Regions from separate parts of the Paenibacillus sp. F4 genome, predicted to be linked through region 3. Evidence: riboswitches for the same ligand, from Rfam matches in the RefSeq annotation. Region 3 holds a riboswitch; each other region holds the start of a gene.
The links. A riboswitch is a leader RNA that binds a small molecule or an ion and turns the genes downstream of it on or off. The one in region 3 is predicted to bind thiamine pyrophosphate.
Positions count from the first base shown of each region.

Region 1: another riboswitch for thiamine pyrophosphate. It lies ahead of C1T21_RS22290 (ECF transporter S component); the one in region 3 lies ahead of C1T21_RS00295 (ABC transporter substrate-binding protein).
Region 2: another riboswitch for thiamine pyrophosphate. It lies ahead of tenA (thiaminase II); the one in region 3 lies ahead of C1T21_RS00295 (ABC transporter substrate-binding protein).
Region 4: another riboswitch for thiamine pyrophosphate. It lies ahead of thiC (phosphomethylpyrimidine synthase ThiC); the one in region 3 lies ahead of C1T21_RS00295 (ABC transporter substrate-binding protein).

Region 1 is NZ_POVS01000019.1:76,220-79,355, reverse strand. It holds gene C1T21_RS22300 (polynucleotide kinase-phosphatase) at 1-389, shown strand, start outside; gene C1T21_RS22295 (TatD family hydrolase) at 410-1,207, shown strand; TPP riboswitch at 1,250-1,359, shown strand; gene C1T21_RS22290 (ECF transporter S component) at 1,610-2,206, shown strand; gene C1T21_RS22285 (ABC transporter ATP-binding protein) at 2,206-3,136, shown strand, end outside.
Region 2 is NZ_POVS01000020.1:264,672-267,807, reverse strand. It holds gene C1T21_RS24635 (NAD-dependent malic enzyme) at 1-1,510, shown strand, start outside; TPP riboswitch at 1,603-1,705, shown strand; gene tenA (thiaminase II) at 1,844-2,533, shown strand; gene thiM (hydroxyethylthiazole kinase) at 2,608-3,136, shown strand, end outside.
Region 3 is NZ_POVS01000003.1:64,613-67,748, reverse strand. It holds gene C1T21_RS00305 (bifunctional 2',3'-cyclic-nucleotide 2'-phosphodiesterase/3'-nucleotidase) at 1-44, opposite strand, end outside; gene C1T21_RS00300 (pyridoxamine 5'-phosphate oxidase family protein) at 265-699, opposite strand; TPP riboswitch at 970-1,079, shown strand; gene C1T21_RS00295 (ABC transporter substrate-binding protein) at 1,272-2,315, shown strand; gene C1T21_RS26975 (hypothetical protein) at 2,323-2,505, opposite strand; gene C1T21_RS00290 (MTH1187 family thiamine-binding protein) at 2,808-3,101, shown strand; gene C1T21_RS00285 (ABC transporter permease) at 3,098-3,136, shown strand, end outside.
Region 4 is NZ_POVS01000004.1:299,395-302,530, forward strand. It holds gene C1T21_RS02050 (alpha/beta hydrolase) at 1-4, opposite strand, end outside; gene C1T21_RS02055 (IclR family transcriptional regulator) at 303-1,046, shown strand; TPP riboswitch at 1,202-1,314, shown strand; gene thiC (phosphomethylpyrimidine synthase ThiC) at 1,502-3,136, shown strand, end outside.

The DNA of each region.
Region 1 (3,136 bases), on a different contig from region 3:
CAGAGTATCGCGTGATCACGGACGAAGCAAGCGAGGAAGAGGTCATTCGCTGGTGGAACGAGATGACAGAGGATGGTCATGAGGGGATTGTGATCAAGCCAGAATGCTTTTTGATGAAAAATCGGGACAAGATGATTCAGCCTGCAATCAAGGTGAGAGGCCGGAAGTATTTGCACATCATTTACGGTATGGATTATCTTGCCCCTGAGAATTTAAAGCGTCTGAAGCAGCGTCGAACGAACAAAAAGGAGCGTCATGCCCTGATGGAAGGAGCGCTTGGTATGGAAGGCGTGGAACGTTTTGTCCGCAAGGATACGGTAGATCGTATTCATGAATGCGTCCTTGCCGCGCTATCTCTGGAATCAGAGCCGATTGATCCGAGATTGTAGTTTGCGAAGGAGGGATTGAGATGGAAAGGGGTACACCGTTAATTGATATTGGCGTGAACTTGATGCACCGTTCGTTTCATGCGGATCGGGAACAGGTGGTAGAGAGAGCTGCGGCTGTAGGGATTTCACCGCTGATTATTACCGGGACCAGTGTCCGCAGCAGTCGGGAGGCTTCTCAGTATGCGGCACGTTATCCGGGCAAGCTGTATGCGACAGCTGGCGTGCATCCCCATGATGCCAAAGACTGCAGCGCAAACACGATTCAGCAGCTCCGCCAGTTGGCGGGTCAGCCGCAGGTCGTATCCATAGGGGAATGCGGATTGGACTATAACCGTGATTTTTCGCCACGTGATGTGCAGCGCCGATGGTTTGGCGAGCAAATCCAACTGGCGGGTGAGCTGAATATGCCGTTATTTCTGCATGAACGAGATGCGCATGAGGATTTTGTCGCTATGCTACGGGAGCATCAAGGGCTTGTCGATAAAGCGGTGGTGCATTGTTTTACCGGCACTGCACAGGAATTGAATACGTATGTAGAAATGGGACTGTATATCGGTATTACCGGCTGGATTTGCGACGAACGGCGCGGCAAGCATCTGCGTGAACTGGTCAGGGATATTCCTTTGGACCGCCTGATGATTGAAACGGATGCTCCATTTTTGACCCCGCGTAATCTGCCCGTGAAGCCGAAAGAAGGGCGTAATGAGCCGATTTATCTCGCTCACATTGCTGCTACGGTTGCCGAATGTACAGGCCGAAGCATGATGGAGATCGAAATCGCGACGACGGAGACGGCCAAACGTTTCTTCGGATTATAGGATTGTCAAAGCCATAGATAAGGTATATATTATAGTGAATTAAAAAGCATTGTCGGGAGCTTGAGAAAGTCAGGCTGAGAGGGTGGCCCTTGCCACTGACCGTGAAATCTGATCTGGGTAATGCCAGCGTAGAGAAACTTAGAACACTATACAGGAATGCCGCTTGTTTTGCGGTTGTCGATAGATTCAATGTATGTCCTAGCATTTTACCTTGACCCTGACTTTGGCTTGGTATCAGTGTAGTAGCTTAGACTACTGGTTATATAAGGCATATCGACGAATGATGTTTTGTATGGTGCTTCACCTTTTACTGCGCATAAAGCTTGCCTGGAGATTCAGCTCCAGACAAGCTTTTTTTATGGCCAAGAGGCCAATTATAAGGAAAAAGGGGAGCACGCAATAATGAATACTGCTGTAAGAGCGTCCAAAGGGTTGAAGCTGACTGATATTTTGGTCACGATTGTGATATCTGTTGTGTTCGGGTTGGTCTACAAAATATGGGGACCTGCCTATGATTTGATGAAACCATTTGGTCTACACGCAGAGCAACTGATGTATGGCATGTGGTTTATGGCAGGCACGTTTGCTTATCTCATCATTCGCAAGCCGGGTGTTGCGATTTTGGCAGAGGTGGCAGCGGCAACGGTCAGCGCTTTTTTGGGAAGCGAATGGGGGATGTCCACCTTGTACTATGGCCTGCTGCAAGGCTTGGGAGCGGAGCTGTTTTTTGCGGCTTTTCTGTATCGGAACGCAAACCTGGGGGTTGCTTCGCTAGCTGCGGCCGGGGCGGCTGTCACTTCTCTGATTTTAGACTTCAGCTACGGGTATATTGATCAGCTATCGACCTGGAACTATGTTTTGTATATTGGATTTCGGATGATTGGCAGTATTGTGATTGCCGGGGTATTCGCGTTCTATCTGGCTAAGGCATTGGAGGTAACCGGAGTTACACGAAGTTTGAGACCTGCAACGGAACAAGATTATAAGGGGCTGGATTGATGAGCCGGGCAACCGAAGATGTGGTGGCTTCGATCACCCGTCTACGGTTGAAATTCCCCGGTGAGCAGGAGCTGCTTTTTCACAATATGTCTTTGTCTGTCCGCAAGGGGGAAAAGCTGCTGCTGCTGGGACCGAGTGGATGCGGTAAATCAACGCTACTCCAAGTGTTAAGCGGTGTGATTCCACGCACGATAGAAGTGCCCATGAAATACGATGCTGCTGTAATTCCAAGTGTCTCAGGTATTGTATTTCAAGATCCTGATACGCAGTTCTGTATGTCATATGCAGACGAGGAACTGGCTTTTGTGTTGGAAAATAATCAGGTTCCCCAGGAGCAGATGCAATCCCGTATTCGCGAGCTGCTGATACAGGTTGGTCTATCGACGGATGATATACACATGCCCATTGGCAACATGTCACAGGGAATGAAGCAGCGGCTGGCGATTGCGTCTGTGCTGGCTATGGAGCCAGAAGTGCTTTTTCTGGATGAGCCCACGGCTTTGTTGGACGAGGAAGGCACTACACAGGTATGGGATACCATTCGCAACATTTCGGTAGACCAGACACTGGTGATCGTAGAGCATAAAATTAATGAAATTGTCCATGATGTGGACCGGATTGTGGTGCTTTCTGCTCAAGGGGAGATCATTGCGGATGGAAGGGCGGAAGAAGTATTTCATATGCATCGGCAGGCATTGTCCGAGTACGGCGTGTGGTACCCGGGAGTATGGAATGAATCGTCTTCGCCACGTTGGAGTGAATCAGTGACGCAACAGAATGGTGCGGGGACTGATTTGCTGGAGCTGGAACATTTTAGCGGCCTCCGCAGTTTAAGTTCAGTGATTTATGTGGAGCATGCGCAGGTGAAGCCTGGCGACTGGATTGGCGTGGTCGGTGAAAACGGAGCTGGCAAAAGCTCGCTGCTGCTCT
Region 2 (3,136 bases), on a different contig from region 3:
GTTGCGTAAAAATGCTTCTCTCAACGACCTTCACAACCGAAACGTCGTACTCTACTACCGGCTGCTAACCGATCATTTGAGTGAAATGCTGCCCGTAGTCTACACGCCGACCGTAGGAACCGCGATTCAAGAATATAGTCACGAGTACAACCGCCCTGGAGGCGTATATTTGTCGATAGATAACCCGAACGGTATTGGACAAGCATTCCATAATTCTGGTTTGAGCGGCCATGATGTAGATCTGATCGTCGTGACAGATTCCGAAAGTATTTTGGGGATTGGTGACTGGGGCGTCGGGGGGATTAACATCGCTATCGGCAAGCTTGCAGTGTATACGGCTGCGGCAGGCATTCATCCCGGGCGGGTGCTGCCAATTGTACTGGATGTAGGCACAAATAATGAAAAGTTGCTGAATGATCCACTGTACATCGGAAACCGCCATAAACGGGTTCGCGGAGAAGCCTATAACCAGTTTATTGATACTTTTATCAGCAAAACGTTAGCGCAATTCCCGAAGGCGCTTTTACATTGGGAAGATGTGGGTAGCGTAAATGCGCGCCATATTATAGATAAATACGGTCAAAGCATACTCACCTTCAACGATGATATACAAGGTACAGGAGCGGTGACCCTGGCTGCGATTCTTTCGGCGGTGGGTGTCACCAAGACCCCGCTGCGTGAACAAAAAATACTTGTTTTCGGCCCAGGGGCTGCAGGAATCGGTAATGCTGATCAAATTCGGGGTGCTATGATCGAGGACGGCCTTTCCGCAGAAGATTCCTTCAAGTCCTTTTGGGCCTTTGATTATCGCGGGCTGTTAATGGAAGATATGGAAGACGTATTGGAGTATCAGAAACCATATGTGCGCAAAAAGGATGAAGTCAGCTCATGGACCCGGTCGGGTGACGGCAAAATACCACTGCTAGAGGTCATTCGTCAGGTGAAGCCTACGATATTGATTGGAACTTCCGGTGTAGCAGGTGCCTTTTCTGAAGAGATCATCAAGGAGATGGCGAAACATGTAGAACGCCCGATCATTATGCCCATGTCCAATCCTACAAACCTTGCAGAAGCAGTACCCGAGGATTTAATCCGGTGGACCGATGGCAAAGCACTGATTGCAACCGGAAGTCCTTTTGAGCCCGTCACCTATAACGGTACGAAATTTGAGATTGGACAGGCGAACAATGCCTTTGTTTTTCCGGGACTGGGTCTGGGTGCGATTGTGGTTAAAGCCAAAAGGATTACCCCTGCGATGTTTACAGCGGCAGCAGTTGCTGTTGCCAATGGTGTAGATTCGAATACGCCTGGCGGTGCGCTACTCCCTCATATCCGAAAATTACGCGAAGTTTCGTACGCTGTTGCGATTGCGGTTGCAAAAGCCGCGATACAGGATCAGGTAGCCCAGGCGCACATTTCAGATGTGGAACAAGCTATACGAGATGCAATGTGGAAACCGGAATATGCCAAGGTCAAAGCAGTGGAAAATGTAATTCATCACCCTCACTAAGCCCAAAACACCTAACTAGAGGAAATTTCATATTTTGCACACTATGTTTGACATAGCGTATGAACGTATGTACAGTAATAGTCAAAAGAATAGAAGTCCACTAGGGGAGCCGCTATGGCTGAGACAAGAACGTATCTTGGACCCTTTGAACCTGATCTAGTTCGTACTAGCGTAGGAAAGTGGAGCCTTCGTATATAAGGTTTCAAACGCTTTTTTTGCGAATTGGACCTATTGTTGAAGCCGCTCCCATTTTTCCGGGGCGGCTTTTTAGCGTTTTCCGGAATTGTTTTCTTACAGGACTTCTTGCTCTTCAATTAGATGGAGGTGGGGAAATTGAGTTTTACAGAAGAACTCCGTCGGCAGGCGGACGGCATTTTTCAAGCGATTTTTGAGCACCCCTTTGTGAGAGGTATTGCTGAAGGAAGTTTGACAAGGGGACAGCTGATTCACTATGTAAAACAGGACTTTGAATATTTGAACGCCTACATGCGGATATACGGCATCGCAATCTCCAAATGCACGAATCGGGAGGATATGGCTGTATTAAATGAACAAATCTCTTTTATTCTCCACAGCGAGGTTCATCCGCATCAAAATTTCTGTGCTGTCGCAGGGGTGACCTATGAAGAGTTGCAGGGATATCCGCTCGCTCCGTCGGCTCATCACTATATCCGTCACATGCTGACGGTTGCGCATGAGGGTAGCCTGGGCGAGATCTTGGCTGTGCTGCTGCCATGTATGTGGACGTATGCCGAGATTGGTCGCAGGCTGCTGGATGAAGTAAAGCCGGATGAGTCTCATCCGTTCTATGAATGGATTGGCTTCTATGGAGACCAGCTTGATGATACAACACTCAAGTTCCGAGAACGTGTAGATGCTTGGGCGGAAGACGCAACGGCTGCTGAGCGGGAGCGGATGATTGAGCATTTTATACTGAGCTGCCAGCTGGAATATAAGTTCTGGGACATGGCTTATAAGCAGGAAGAATGGCCGGTCCAGATGCAGGCAGCGGTCTTGGAATAGTCAGCCTGGCGATTCGATGTGTGAAGTACGTTTAATGCCCTGTTGAACCACCAACTATAGAGAGGATAATCATTATGAGTACATGGAAAAAAAGTTATTCGGATCTCCTGACGAAGGTACAAAACAGCAAACCCCTCGTTCACAATATGACCAATGTGGTAGTCACCAACTTTACGGCCAACGGTCTGTATGCATTGGGCGCCTCCCCGGTGATGGCCTATGCACCCGAGGAAGTAGCAGATATGGCAAAAATAGCAGGCGCCGTCGTGTTAAACATCGGTACACTGAACCGCGAACTGGTGGATGCCATGATCATTGCTGGACAATCGGCGAATGCACACGGTGTTCCGGTGCTGCTAGATCCGGTCGGTGCGGGAGCAACGAGCTTTAGAACTGAATCGGCACTGCGAATCCTGAGTGAAGTCAAAATCTCATTGGTGCGGGGCAATGCAGCCGAAGTCGCACATCTTGTTCGAGAAGCGCGTGAGATTAAAGGCGTAGATGCCGGTGACAGTGCTGACAGCGGCCATGTCGATCTGGCAATTCGGGCTGCTCGAACGCTCAATACGATGGTTGTCATTACTGGAAAAGAGGACGTCATCA
Region 3 (3,136 bases):
ACGGCTGCTGTAAACCCTTTAAACCAATTTTTACGAAATAACAAAATATACCCCTCCTCATTAAGGTGTATGACTCATATACATACTTTTGCACATATATGTAAGCCTTGAACCCACCATTTCTATTTTAATCCAACGCCAGACAAAAGAGTAGTCATTTACTTAAATTATTTATGAAAAAATAATTAATTTTCTCAAAAATAAAAAACCAGCAAACCTCCTAAAAAACTCGGAGATTCACTGGTTTATCCATTTATATTCTCATTATTTATTCCACACTTGACGCTCAGTTTGCTGACCCACATACTCAATGCGAGTCGGATTCACGTCCAGAATGACATAATCGGGATCATCCGGTCCAGAAAACCATTCCTTCAAGGAATCGTTCCACACTTGTTTGCGCAGCCCCTCATCAGCTGTAATCTGGACAGTAGCCTCCACTTCTACGACTTCCTTCGTACCGCCAACTTCATAACCCAGCAGCAGATAAGCATTCGGATTGTCCTTTAGCTCATCCACTTTATGCGTTTTGCGATCTGTCGCCAGATGAATGTTCATTCCATCGTTAAAAAGGGCCATATAGCGTACTTTCGGTTTGCCACCCTCTACCGTACCTAACGAGCAAAATTTGTTGTTATCCAAAGCCTTCACAATGGCTTGTTCTAGTTGGCTACGATCCAATGTTTCCGTTTTACCCACAGTACAACAACTCCTTTTCACGAATTAGAATCCTCTACGGCCATGCCATTGGGCACCAGCCCATCTGAATATACCTACGCAGCTGTTCTGAAAATAACATGACCCGATCGAATCGGATTGATTCATGCTCATTTTCAGATCAAAGCTCACAGTAAAAGTGTACCCTGTCGTTCGGCAAATGAACCGTCATCTCTTCCTCCATGCTGGACAGACCCGCATTCAAGGCATATAATCGTCGTAGTAAACCCGAATAAATGAACCCATTAAACCATACAATGCCAGGGGTGCTGGAATCGGCCGGCTGAGAGTGTGTCCCAAGACACTGACCCTTACAACCTGATCTGGGTAATGCCAGCGTAGGAATGCTTAAGCAAGATGTGCCTTTCTTACATAGGACCATCCCTTACTTTGGTATATACAAGCGCAAGCGTCCCGGAACCTCGGGGCGCTTTTTTTGTTGAAGATTAAGTTGTTGGAAAGATCGCGTCCGGCAGATGTTATTTTTATGAAAATGGGGAACTTAAGCTGTCTGATTGGACGGATAACGGGTAATTAAAGGAGAGAACACAACGATGAAGCGCATGAAAATGTTAAGCCTGGGACTGATCAGTCTGTGGCTCATGGCCCTGACCCTGACCGCTTGCGGTGGAAGTCCCTCCACATCCCAAAAAGCGGCTCCCGCTACCGACACTGAAACGTCTACTCCGGCAAAGGAGCTCAAAGATGTTAAAGTCGTGCTCGACTGGACACCCAATACGAATCATACGGGACTCTATGTTGCCAAGGACAAAGGATTTTACGAAAAGGCGGGTTTGAATGTCCAAATTATTCAACCTGGTTCAGGCGGAGCTGATCAAATGGTTGCCTCTAATGCTGCACCTTTTGGTATCAGCTATCAAGAAGGCGTCACACAGGCTCGTACGCAAGGCGTGCCGCTTGTATCCATCGCTGCGGTGATTCAGCATAATACCTCAGGCTTCGCAGCCCCGGTAGATCGTGGAATTAAGAGCCCAAAAGATTTTGAAGGTAAAAAATACGGCGGTTGGGGCTCTCCCGTAGAAGAAGCGGTCATGAAATCCATCATGGATTCAGACAAAGGCGATGTGAGCAAAGTGAAGATCGTCAACATGGGCAATGCAGACTATTTTACAGCCGTGAAGCGGGATATCGACTTTGCCTGGATTTTCTACGCATGGACTGGAATCGAGGCCCAGCTTCGAGGTGAGCCATTGGATATGCTGTATGTAAAAGATTATTCCAAAAGCCTCGATTACTATACACCTGTAATTGTGAGCAATGAACAGACGATAAAAAATGATCCCGAGCTGGTCAAAGCGTTCATGGATGCTACCGCACAAGGCTATGAATACACTATCGCCCATCCGGAAGAAGCCGCGGACATTTTAAGCAAAGCTGTACCGGAACTGGATAAAAAACTGGTGCTCGCCAGCCAAAAATGGCTAAGCCCACGTTATCAGGACGATGCCGCGCAATGGGGCGTGCAAAAAGCGGAGGTATGGCAAAACTATTCGGACTGGATGTACGAACGCAAGCTGCTCAGCAAGCCTTTGGAAGTAGATAAAGCCTTCACAAACGACTTCTTGCCCAAGCGCTGATCATTTGTTAAAACGTTAAATAAGACTGAACTAGAGAAGTGAACGAAGCGCCACTACGCAGTCGGATGGTGCTTCCCATCGCTGTTGTACCCAGATTTCTTTTATGAATATCCAGAGGTTGAAATCTGGGTACAAAGGCGAACGCTAACACTTGTACAGCACCATTCCGCCCACTTCGTTCTCGTTCCACTTGGTTATTCTTTAGTCATAGTTATCTAAAGCGCAAAAACAGATGCGCTTGTGTGTAAAAATACCGTACAACCTAGCTTTAAAAATAAGGTGCTTTTAAGGCGGTTGGCAGCGGAGCGGTTCATTTGAATCTGGAGAAGCGCAGCGTTCGCCTTTGCCGTGGGATTCTTACCTTTGAAATTCATTCAAAGAATCCCACGGCAACAGCGATCGTAAGATCAAATGAAACGCGAAGCGGTCTCCCCGCCTTAAACCACCCTATTTTCTCAAAACAACTCCACAATAAAGGACAGGTGAATTTCCATGGCTAACACACTGCTCAGTATTCAAGTAATCCCTAAAACTCCTAATAACGAGGACTCTTACCCGTATGTAGATAAGGCGATTGAGGTCATTCAGCGCTCCGGCGTCAAACATCAGGTGAATCCATTGGATACGACCATGGAGGGCGAGCTCGACGAGTTGCTGAAAGTGGTTAAAGAAATGCACGAGGCTTTGACGGAAGCGGGTAGTCCCAGCGTCATTTCACAGATCAAAATCGCACATAACCCACAGGGCATCAGCATGAACAAGCTGACTGAGAAATATCGCCCATGAATCCGAAAGGCAAGAACGCATCCTGGTGGAAAAGC
Region 4 (3,136 bases), on a different contig from region 3:
TCATGTAAGAGCCTCCTTATATAAAATTGATCTTCGTTTCATAGAATTTAGGTATAATTCCACTTGAAAATAGTAGTGTAGATCCGTATAGATACCTATTATCGTATGATGGGGATTATCCAAAGTCAACGCCTGAACCGGAAAAGTAAAAATGATGCAAAGAATTGTCGATGTTTGTTCTCGTTCTGTAATATGGTTGTCACAAAAACATCGGTTTACAGTAGCCGCGACTATTCTATATAATTTATGTAACCATGTTTCATAGTGTGAAACGAATATGGATACAAGAGGAGCGGTTCAAGATGGAAGACCGTAAATTAACCGTTCGCGCTGTAGAGCGTGCACTTGATATACTGCTGTGTTTTACTGCAAATTCGGATCTTGGCCTGACGGAGATTGCCTCCAAAATTGGTCTACATAAAAGCACGGTTCATCGGCTGCTGACTACGTTGGAGGATCGGGGCTTTGTCGTTCGGAATGCCGAAACGGAAAAATATCGACTTGGCTTCCGCATTTGGGAGCTATCCACGCATTTGTCCCAAAGTGACGAGCCGGCAGTGCTGTTACAGCCTGCAATGGAAGGACTACGTGACCGTCTGGGGGAGACGGTCAGCTTGTACTTACGGGACGGCAGTATGCGTATTCGCATACAAGCCGTGCAGAGCAATCAGGCGATCCGCAGGGTCGCGCCTGTAGGTGCGCGTATGCCGCTGGCTGTAGGGGCCTCCAGCAAGGTGCTGGCGGCCTTTATGCCGCCGCAGGAGCTGGAAGCCCTGCTAAGCGGGGATGAATGGCCGCTCTCGGTAGACCCGGAGGTCTATAAAGCCCAGCTACAGGACATTCGCGAGAAGGGCTATGCGACCAGCTATGAAGAACGGGAGCCAGGGGCTGCTGCTGTGGCAGCGCCAATTGTGAACCGGAAGGGACAGGTCACTGCGGCTTTATCTGTATCTGGCCCGGTCAGTCGACTTGCACCCGAGACGCTACATGACTTTGCTCCGATTTTGATCGAAGCGGCGAAGGAAATGGGGCTTATGCTTCCGTAACAAGAATGAACACAGTTGAAGCAAGCAGAGTGATTTGATGGGGAACGTCTCCTTGGTAAAGGGAACCTAAAAGGGTTGCCAAAGCCATAAATTTAAAGTAGTCTGGTAAGGAAGGCGGGATGTCTGTTATATCCGCCTCATGTGAATAGAAGTATCACAGTTACTGGGGGAGCCTGTAATGCCGGGCTGAGATGGAATCGTGCAAGATTCCGGACCCTTTGCACCTGATCTGGATCATACCAGCGTAGGGAAGTAATCGGCCATTGAAATGTATACGCGGCTGCTGTCTACGGTGACGCATTGGAATAGGATTATTCCACATGCGTACTGTCTGGATAGCTGCCTCGTTAGATTAGCCGGTTCCCTGGGGAACCGGCTTTTTTGCATAGATCAGCGCCACCCTGGGAATGGTTCCGGATCGGTGTGTCATTTCATCGAAACGGGAGGAATGGACAATGAAGCCGACAGAAGTAGAAGGAACAAAAGAAGTTGAGGTAGAGAAGACAAACGGGGAGCAAGCCAGTGGGGTAAAACCCTTTCCGGGAAGCCGTAAGGTATATATTCAAGGCTCGCGGCCGGATATTGCCGTGCCAGAGCGCGAAATTGCTCTTCATCCTACACATACGCCGCAGGGCACGGAGCATCATGAGCCATTGCGTGTGTACGATACGAGCGGTCCCATGACCGACGAAGCCTATCAGGTCGATATCCGTCAGGGCCTGCCTCCATTACGGCGAGCTTGGGCACTGGAACGGGGCGATGTGGAGGCTTACGAGGGACGCACCGTCAAGCCGGAGGACAATGGACTGAAACCTGGCTCGAAACGGGAGACAGTTGAATTTCCCGGCGTGACCAACCGTCCGCTTCGTGCTTCGCAAGGTCGTACAGTGACACAAATGCATTATGCGCGGCAAGGGATCATTACGCCCGAAATGGAATTTGCGGCGATCCGCGAAGGGGTGGAGCCTGAGTTTGTACGGCAGGAGTTGGCGGCTGGACGAGCCATTTTGCCTTCGAATATCAATCACCCGGAAAGTGAGCCAATGGTCATTGGGCGTCATTTTCACGTGAAGATCAATGCGAACATTGGTAATTCTGCGGTTACCTCCTCCATCGAGGAGGAAGTGGAGAAAATGACTTGGGCTGTGCGTTGGGGCTCGGATACGGTTATGGACCTGTCCACAGGCCGTAATATCCATACCACACGTGAATGGATCATTCGGAATTCTCCTGTACCGATTGGGACTGTGCCGCTGTATCAAGCACTTGAAAAGGTGAACGGTGAAGCAGAAGCGCTGACGTGGGAGCTGTATCGCGATACGCTGATTGAGCAGGCGGAGCAGGGAGTGGACTATTTTACAATTCATGCGGGTGTATTGCTGCGGTATATACCGATGACGGCGAATAGAATGACGGGAATTGTGTCCCGTGGCGGGTCGATCATGGCAGCCTGGTGCCTTGCGCACCATCAGGAGAATTTTTTGTATACACATTTTGAAGAAATCTGCGAAATTATGAAATCCTATGATGTGGCCTTTTCTCTCGGGGATGGTCTACGTCCAGGTAGTATCTATGATGCGAATGATGAAGCACAGTTTGCAGAGCTGGAAACGTTGGGCGAGCTAACGCAAATCGCATGGAAGCATGATGTTCAGGTCATGATTGAAGGGCCAGGACATGTCCCTATGCATAAAATCAAAGAGAATGTGGATTTACAAATGGAGATTTGTAAGGAAGCTCCTTTCTATACCTTGGGACCGCTCACGACGGATATTGCCCCCGGATATGATCATATTACTTCAGCCATCGGGGCGGCGATGATCGGTTGGTTCGGGACGTCCATGCTGTGCTATGTTACGCCTAAGGAGCATTTGGGTCTGCCCAATAAGGATGATGTCCGCGAGGGTGTCATTACCTACAAAATTGCGGCACATGCTGCCGATCTGGCGAAGGGTCATCCACGGGCGCAGCAGCGGGATGATGCTTTGTCCAAGGCACGCTTTGAGTTCCGCTGGCGGGACCAGTTCAATCTGTCGCTTGATCCCGAGCGTGCCTTGTCCTACCATGATGAGACGCTACCGGCAGAGGGC